2 regions of the Streptacidiphilus sp. MAP12-33 genome follow, and region 2 is predicted to be linked to the other one. Evidence: riboswitches for the same ligand, from Rfam matches in the RefSeq annotation. Region 2 holds a riboswitch; the other holds the start of a gene.
What was found. A riboswitch is a leader RNA that binds a small molecule or an ion and turns the genes downstream of it on or off. The one in region 2 is predicted to bind thiamine pyrophosphate.
Positions count from the first base shown of each region.

Region 1 (4,219 bases), on a different contig from region 2:
GTCATCGGCCGCGCTCGTCGACCGTGCTGATCGACCCTGCTCATCGCCCCTGCCACTTGGGCGGGCGCTTGCCCGTGAAGGCGGCGTGGAACTCGGCGTAGTCCGCGCTCTTCATCAGCAGTGCCTGCGTCATCGCCTCCAGCTCGACCGAGGCCGCGAGGCTCATGTCCAGCTCCTGCGTCAGCAGCGCCTTGGTCTGCGCGAGGGCGAAGGCCGGGCCCTCGGCCAGGCGGCGCGCGAGCGCGCCCGCCGTGGCGTCCAGCTCCTCGTCCTCGACCAGATCGCTGACCAGGCCGTACCGGTCCGCGGTGACGGCGTCCACGGTGTCGCCCAGCATCAGCAGCTTGGTGGCGTGCCCGAGCCCGACCAGGCGCGGCAACAGGTACGCGGCGCCCATGTCCGCGCCGGCCAGCCCGACCTTGGTGAACAGGAACGCGAACCGCGCGGAGCGGGCGACCACCCGGAAGTCCGCGGCCAGCGCCAGCACGGATCCCGCGCCTGCGGCGATCCCGTGGATCGCCGCGACGATCGGGATCGGGCACTCCCGCATCGCCCGGACCACCTGCCCCGTCATCCGGGTGAAGTCCAGCAGCTCGTCCGGCCGCATGGCCAGGGTGGCGCCGATGATCTCGTTGACGTCCCCGCCCGAGCAGAAGCCGCGGCCCTCTCCCCGCAGGAGGATCGCGCGGGTGTCCCCGCGCTGCGGCAGCTCCGCGAGGAGATCGCGCAGGTCGGCGTAGGACTCGAAGGTGAGCGCGTTCAGCTTGTCCGGCCGGTCCAGCGTGACCGTCAGCACGCCCGCCTCGTCACGGGCCAGACGGAAGTGCCGCCACTCCTCGGTGAACGGCACGGATCCACGGAACGGGCTCATGGCAGTAGCCTCCCCTGTTGTCGACCAGCGTCACGAACACGATATGCCCAGGGGTGGACGGCTGGGAACGGCCGCCGGGCCGGGCCTGGTGCATACTGCAAGGGACGCCGAGGACGAAGGAGCTGAGCATGCGTTACGCACCGATCGCCGTGGTCGTGGCCGCGATCTGCGCACTGGAGTGGGTCACCTCGCCCACGGTCCTGGCCGCGCTCGCGGTCGTGATCCCGACGCTGATGCTCGCGCCTGTGGCGGTCCTGGCCGCGAGGCCTCTCGGGAACGAGGACGAGGCCGTGGGCAACCGGCGGGTGGCGTAACCACCCGGGGCGCGGGGCTTCGCCAATGCGCGGCTCCTCCCCCAGCCTTCGGCCGGGAGGTGCCCCGAGGTGCCCCCTGCGTGGGCGCGAGAACCACCGGCCTGCGGATGGCCCTGCGTGTGCGGTGCTCTACCTGCGTGGGTGGCCTGTCGGGCTGACGCGGCGGAGCCGCTGATCAGCAGAGCCCCGCGCCCCTGGAGGGTGCAACCTCAGGCGGTGGCAGCCTTCAGTGCGGTCGCCGGGTCGGCCGCCTTCTCCGGATCCAGCCGCGCGCCCGCCTCGATCAGCTTCCGTCCCTGCGCCAGGTCCCGGGGCTTGTCCACCGTCAGGACCGCCTGCAGCCTGTCCTCCCGCAGCCACAACACCGTGTCCTCGCCACGGGCGACCTGCTGCGCGCCCGCGTCGATCGAGCCCGCGACCTGGACCATGTGGCCGAACTGCTCGGACCAGAAGTACGGCACCGGGTCGTAGTCCACCTCCCCGCCCAGCAGGTTGGCCGCGACCACCCGCGCGCCCTGGAGCGCGTTGTCCCAGTGGTGCACCGCGAGCCTGCGCCCGTAGCGGGCCGACGGGAAGGACGCACAGTCGCCCACCGCGAACACCTCCGGGCGTCCCGCCCGCAGGCGCGCGTCCGCGCGGACCGCGCCGCGGTCGTCGAGGGGGATGCCGGAGCCGGCCAGCCAGGCGTTGTCGGGGCGGGCGCCGATGCCGACGACGACCACGTCCGCCGCGATCTCCCGGCCGTCGGTCAGGTGCACGGCCCGCGCCGTGATCCCGCTGACCGCCGAGGCCGTGAGCAGCTCGACCCCCGCCGCCGCGTACCACGCGCGCGTGCGCTCGCCGAACTCCGCGGGGAGCGCGCCCGCGAGCGGGGACGCGGCCGCCTCGACGACGGTGGTCTCGCAGCCCAGCTGCCGGGCGACGGTCGCCGCCTCGGCGCCGATCCAGCCGGCGCCGACGACGACCACGCGCGCGCCGGGTCGCAGCGCCGCGCGCAGGGCGAGCGCGTCGTCCTGGGTGCGCAGCAGGAACGCCGAGTCGGGCTGGCCGGGCAGCGCGACGGGGGCCGCGCCCGTCGCGAGCACGAGGTGGTCGTAGCCGAGGTCGCCGTCGTCGGTCTTGACCGCCCGCGCCTCGACGTCGAGGGAGAGCGCCCGGCGACCGAGGTCCAGGCGGATGTCCAGCTCGTCGAAGTCGATCTCGAAGCGCGAGTGCTCCGCCCGCCCCAGCAGAACGTCCTTCGAGAGCGGCGGACGGTCGTAGGGCGGGTGGGCCTCCGCGCCCAGCAGCGTCAGCGTCCCGGCGTATCCCTGCTCACGCAGGGCCACCGCCGTCTGCACCCCGGCCATTCCGGCCCCGACGATCACAACAGCCATTCGGCCACTGTATAGAGTGGGTCCAGAACGCGGGAGCCCGGAGCACCGGGCTGAGAGGGAGGCTGGGGCGCCTCCGACCGTCCGAACCTGATCCGGGTCATTCCGGCGAAGGGAGTGCAGAACCATGACGTCATCGGACGTCGATCGAGCCGTGCCGCCGGACGTGCTGGTCGTCGGCGGCGGGATCATCGGCCTGGCCGTGGCCTGGCGCACCGCGCAGCGGGGCCTCGCCGTCACCGTGCTCGACCCGGGCCCGGGGCACGGTGCCAACCAGGTCGCCGCCGGAATGCTGGCGCCGGTCACCGAGCTCCAGTACGGCGAGGAGCCCCTGCTCGCGCTCGGCATCGCCTCCAACGCGCGCTACGCCGACTTCGTCGCCGAGCTGACCGAGGCGAGCGGCGGGCTCGGCACCGGCTACCGCCGCTGCGGCACCCTCGCCGTCGCGCTCGACGCCGACGACCGGGCCGAGCTGCGCGAGGTGCACGCGTTCCAGCAGCGCCTGGGCCTGACCTCGCAGTGGCTGACCGGACGCGAGTGCCGCCGGCTCGAGCCGATGCTCGCACCGGACGTGCGCGGCGGGACGCTGGTCGCGGACGACCACCAGGTCGACGGGCGCCGCCTGGGCGCCGCCCTGGTCGAGGCGTGCCGCCGGGCCGGGGTGACCCTGCACCGGTCCCGCGCCGCCGAGCTGCTGCTCGACGGCGACCGCGCGGGAGGCGCCCGTGCCGAGGACGGCACGACCCTGCGCGCGGAGCAGACCGTCCTGGCCGCCGGGAGCTGGAGCGGTGAGCTGCCGGGCCTGCCGCCCGAGGCCCAGCTGCCCGTCCGCCCCGTCAAGGGCCAGGTGCTGCGGCTGCGGATGGAGAGCGTGCAGGGGCCGCTGCCGATGCCGTTCCTCTCCCGCAACCTGCGCGCGGTCGTCAAGGGCGTCCACCTCTACCTGGTGCCGCGCGAGGACGGCGAGCTGGTGCTCGGCGCGACGATGGAGGAGCAGGGCTTCGACACCACCGTCACCGCGGGCGGTGTCTACGAGCTGCTGCGCGACGCCCGGGAGCTGCTGCCGGGCATCACCGAGCTGCCGCTGGTCGAGGCGAGCGCGGGCCTTCGGCCCGGGACGCCCGACAACGCGCCGCTGCTCGGCCCGACCGCGCTGCCGGGCCTGGTCGCCGCGACCGGCCACCACCGCAACGGCGTGCTGCTGACTCCGGTGACCGGCGACGCCATCGCCACCTACCTGACCACCGGCGCATTGCCTCCCGAGGCGGCGCCGTTCACTCCCACCCGCTTCCAGCACAGCCCGATCCCGGAGTTCGCCCGATGACCGCCCCCGCCGCCTCCATCCGACTGACCGTCAACGGCGAGATCCGCTCGCTACCGGGCGGGGTGACCCTCGCCGAGGTGGTCGCCGAGCTGTCGAGCGCGCGCAGCGGTGTCGCGGCCGCCGTGAACGAGGCCGTGGTCCCGCGCAGCGAGTGGAACGGCACCGTGCTCGCCGACGCCGACCGCGTCGAGATCCTGACCGCCGTCCAGGGAGGCTGACCACCATGGCCGACGACCTGCTCACCATCGCCGACCGTTCCTTCTCCTCCCGCCTGATCATGGGCACCGGCGGCGCGCCCAGCCTGGAGGTGCTGGAGCAGGCGCTGCTCATCTCCGGC
Region 1 covers NZ_JBGCCA010000022.1:130,179-134,397, forward strand. Annotated here, with positions in the region: gene ABH931_RS22315 (enoyl-CoA hydratase family protein) at 41-871, opposite strand; gene ABH931_RS22320 (hypothetical protein) at 1,000-1,185, shown strand; gene ABH931_RS22325 (NAD(P)/FAD-dependent oxidoreductase) at 1,395-2,561, opposite strand; TPP riboswitch at 2,581-2,692, shown strand; gene thiO (glycine oxidase ThiO) at 2,686-3,882, shown strand; gene thiS (sulfur carrier protein ThiS) at 3,879-4,100, shown strand; gene ABH931_RS22340 (thiazole synthase) at 4,106-4,219, shown strand, end outside.
Region 1: another riboswitch for thiamine pyrophosphate. It lies ahead of thiO (glycine oxidase ThiO); the one in region 2 lies ahead of ABH931_RS00880 (cytosine permease).

Region 2 (4,219 bases):
CCACGGCCACCCCCGGACCTCCTCCTTCGTCTTGCGCCAGGGTGTGAATGCCCGGTGCGGGCAAGTCGAAAACTGAAAACAAGGCAACCCTGCGTGCTTTCCAGGAGCTCGCGGCGGGCGCAAGGAGCGCATTTAACAGCGCGTCACAACCCCGCTACGCTGCGCATTCATTCGACGCCTCGGAATGGTGTTCCAGCCACGATCCAGAGGAATTTCCAGCCATTCCGGACGAATGGATCGGGCCGTTGGCCGGAATGAACCCCACGACTCGGTCTAGCGTCCGAGCTGGTCGAGAACTCGCCGCGGATGGTTGGTGATGATCGCGTCCACGCCCAGCCGCAGGCACAGCTCGACGTCCTCCGGCGCGTCCACCGTCCACACGTGGACCCGGTGGCCGGCCCGGTGCAGGGCGGCGACGTAGCCGGGGTTGGCGCGGATCAGGTCGATACCGGGGCCCGCGATCCGCGCGCCGTGCGGGAGGGAGCCGTCGCGCAGCCAGGGCAGTACGCGCTCCATCAGGAAGACCGTCGGAAGCTCCGGCGCCATCTGCCGCACGCGCTTGAGCGAGAGCTGCGAGAAGCTCATCACCCGCACCGGTGAGGGCTCGTCGCTCCGGCCGTTCGGCAGGAGGTCGAAGCGGCGCAGCAGCTCCATCAGCCGCTTCTCGACCAGGCCCGCGTAGCGGGTGGGGTGCTTGGTCTCGATCGCGAGCTCCACCCGGCGCCCGGCGTCGGCGTGGAGTTCGAGCAGTCGCTCCAGCGTCAGCACCCTGGTGTGCTCGGGCGAGGTCCAGTCGGCCTCCTCGACCTGCGTCGAGCCGTTCGCCTTCCACGCGCCGAAGTCGAGCTCGGACAACTGCGCCAGCTCCAGGGTGGAGACGACGCCGCGCCCGTTCGATGTGCGGTTGACGGTGCGGTCGTGGACGCAGACCAGGTGGCCGTCGGCGGTCAGCCGGACGTCGCACTCGAGACCGTCCGCGCCCTGCTCCACCGCCAGCTGGTAGGCGGCGAGGGTGTGCTCGGCGAAGGTGCCGGAGGCTCCTCGGTGGGCGATGACCGTCGTCCGCGCGCGGTTGGGGACGACGGTCCGGGGGCTGGGCTGGTTGTGCACGCCTCTACCTTATTCGGGTCGCGTGTACGTCAGGTGAACGCGCAGCCCCGTACCGTCCGCGCAGGTCAGGCAGGTCAGGCAGGTCAGGCGCGGGTCAGGCCGCGCGGCGGCGCAGCACCGGGGTCAGCGCCCAGGTGACCCCGCCGGCGACGAGGAAGGAGAAGAGCGAGGCGGAGGTCCACGAGGTGGGGTGGATGTGGGTGAACTTCTGTGCGTCGGCCCAGAAGCTGATCCACCACGCGTACGGCAGCGTCGCCGGGTTGATCAGCTCGTAGAGGACGAAGCCGAGCGCCCAGGGCAGCAGCGTCAGCCAGCGGGTCGGCGCCTGCTCGCTCATGTCCCAGCCGTCACGGCCGCGGCCCAGGAAGAAGTCGACCGCCAGCACGGCGAGCAGCGGCACGAAGAACGCGCCGATCAGACCGAGGAAGGCGTAGTAGATGTCGGTGAACTTGCCGATCTGAAGCGCCGAGCCGGTCACCAGAGCGCCGATGCCCAGGGTGAGCCAGCGGCGGTCGACCTTCGGGAACAGGTTGTGGATCGACATCGCCGTCGAGTAGACGTTCGCGAAGGACTGGTCGGCCTCGCGCAGCACCAGCACCAGGAAGAACAGCCAGCCGGCGGTCAGCCCGGTGAAGGTGGAGAAGATCTTGTTCGCGTCCCCGCCGACCTGCGTCAGGGCGATCGCGCCGACCACGTAGCACCACACCTGCGCCACGGTGTAGCCGGAGAAGGTGCCCCAGAAGGACGCCTTGCCGGTGCGCGAGTGGCGGGTGTAGTCGGCCGCCAGCGGCACGAAGGAGATCGAGACCGCGACCACGTAGTCGGTGGCGCTCAGGAAGCCGTTCCAGTTGCTGCCGCCGGGGTTGTGCACGCCGTGACGGGCCAGCTGGACGGTGAAGTAGAGCATGGAGACGCCGACGGCGATCGCCACGTAGCGGCGCAGCGCCGCGATCGAGCCGAGCGGCCAGATCGTCATCGCGGTGGTGAGCAGCCCGGCCAGGACCACGTAGACCCAGCGCGGGATGCCGCCGTACAGCGCCTGGGCGCCCTGGGTGATCACGATCAGCTCGTAGATGCCCCAGCCGATGCACTGCAGGATGTTCAGCACGGTCGGCAGGTAGGACAGCCGGGTGCCGAAGAGCCCGCGCAGGACGGCCATGGCGGGCGCGCCGGTGCGGGTGCCGATCAGCGCGGCGAGCGCCAGCATTAGGGTGCCGACCACGGTGCCGACGACGATCGCGGTGAGGGAGGCGGCGAGGGCCAGGTTCTGGCCCTGGCCGTTGACCATCACCGTGGCGGCGCTGGAGAACCCGATCAGGCTGACGCCGAGATTGGCCCACAGGGCCGCCTGGTCGCGGAAGCCGAGCGTTCTCGGCGGTGCGGTGTCGAGGACGAGCGGCGCCTCGGCGCGTGCGTCGGCGGACGACGGCTGGGCGTTGTGCAGGGTCGCGGACATGGCCGTGTTCAGAGCTCCCTACGCCGGCATTACCCGGTCAGGTTCAGGCGGTCGGCGACCCTGCCGCGTCAGCGGCTCGTCGCCCTCTCAGCCTGGAATGAGGTCCAAGCTCCCGCGCATATGATGCGTGTGTTCGAGGGCATGGTAAGCCGTCGCGCCGACGTGGCCAAGAGCATCGCCGCAGTTCGGACATCCGAACCAGGTGCTGCGCGCACGGCTGGGACTTACGATGCCCCGACAGCGTGTGCGGAATGCTAGGGGCGTTGGTCCCTCAACAAGGAGGTCGTTCGTGAGCACCGAGCACGAGGGCGGACCCGAGGGGACGCCGTCCCCTGCCCCCGCTGCGGTTCCGGCGGACAGCACGGATCGTCCGGTGGATCAGGCGCCCGCGAGCAGCCCTATTGAGCCCCCGGCCGACCCGGAGCTGGCTGGCTACCCGGCCCCGGCGGCCGAGCCTGCTGACGCCGCCGCCGAGCCTGCCGCGGCCGAGCCCGCGACCGTCGAGCAGACGGCCTTCGCGCCTGCCCCGGCCGCGCCCGCCGCTCCCGCGCCCGCTGCGCCTGCTGCGGCCCCGGTGAGCGACAGCGCGCCGACCCAGCCGCTGCCGCAGCCCCCGGTGCCCCCGTACCAGCCGGAGCCCGCCGCTCCCGCCGCTCCCGCCGCCCTGGCGGCCGATGCCCCGGCTCACGCCCCGGCCCAGCCCGTGACGCCGCCCACGACGCAGCCCTACGGCGCGCCGCCGCTGCCGCCGGTCCCGCCGACGCCGCCCACCTCGGGTGCCGGCGGTGTCTTCGGTGCGGGCGAGCCGCCCTACGGCGGTGGCCCGGCCGTGTCGCCCTCCCCGTACGGCATGTACGGAGCGGGTGTGCCCTACGAGAAGCCGAAGAAGGTCAGCCGTCGCGGCACCTTCATCGCCGTCCTCGCCGCGACCGCGATCCTCGCGGGCGGTCTCGGCGGCGGCATCGGCGCCTGGCTGGAGAGCCGCAACTCCGGCGGCGCGGACGCCAGCACCACCGTCTCCAGCAGCACCGACCCGAAGGCGCTCAGCCGTGCGCCGGGCTCCATCGCCGCGATCGCGCAGAAGGCGCTGCCGAGCGTCGTCACCATCGAGGCGAGCGGCTCCTCGGAGTCGGGCACCGGCACCGGATTCGTCTTCGACACCCAGGGCCACATCCTCACCAACAACCACGTCGTCGCGCCCTCGCTGGGCGGCGGCAAGCTCACGGTGAAGTTCGCCGACGGCTCCAGCTACGGCGCGTCCGTCGTCGGCCGCGCCCAGGGCTACGACGTCGCGGTGATCAAGCTGGACTCCACCCCGAAGGAGCAGCTGGTCCCGCTCCCGCTGGGTGACTCCGACCAGGTCCAGGTGGGCGACACGACCATCGCCATCGGCGCGCCCTTCGGGCTCTCCGGCACGGTGACCTCGGGCATCATCAGCGCCAAGAACCGCCCGGTCGCCTCCGGCGACCAGACCGGCGCGCAGACGTCCTACATGAACGCCCTCCAGACGGACGCCTCGATCAACCCGGGCAACTCCGGCGGACCGCTGATGAACGGCGAGGGCCAGGTCATCGGCATCGACTCGGCGATCCAGTCCACCGGCCAGTCCACCGGTGGCAGCCAGTCCGGCAGCATCGGCCTCGGCTTCGCCAT
Region 2 covers NZ_JBGCCA010000001.1:167,284-171,502, reverse strand. Annotated here, with positions in the region: gene ABH931_RS00885 (glycerophosphodiester phosphodiesterase) at 274-1,110, opposite strand; gene ABH931_RS00880 (cytosine permease) at 1,205-2,566, opposite strand; TPP riboswitch at 2,565-2,692, opposite strand; gene ABH931_RS00875 (S1C family serine protease) at 2,856-4,219, shown strand, end outside.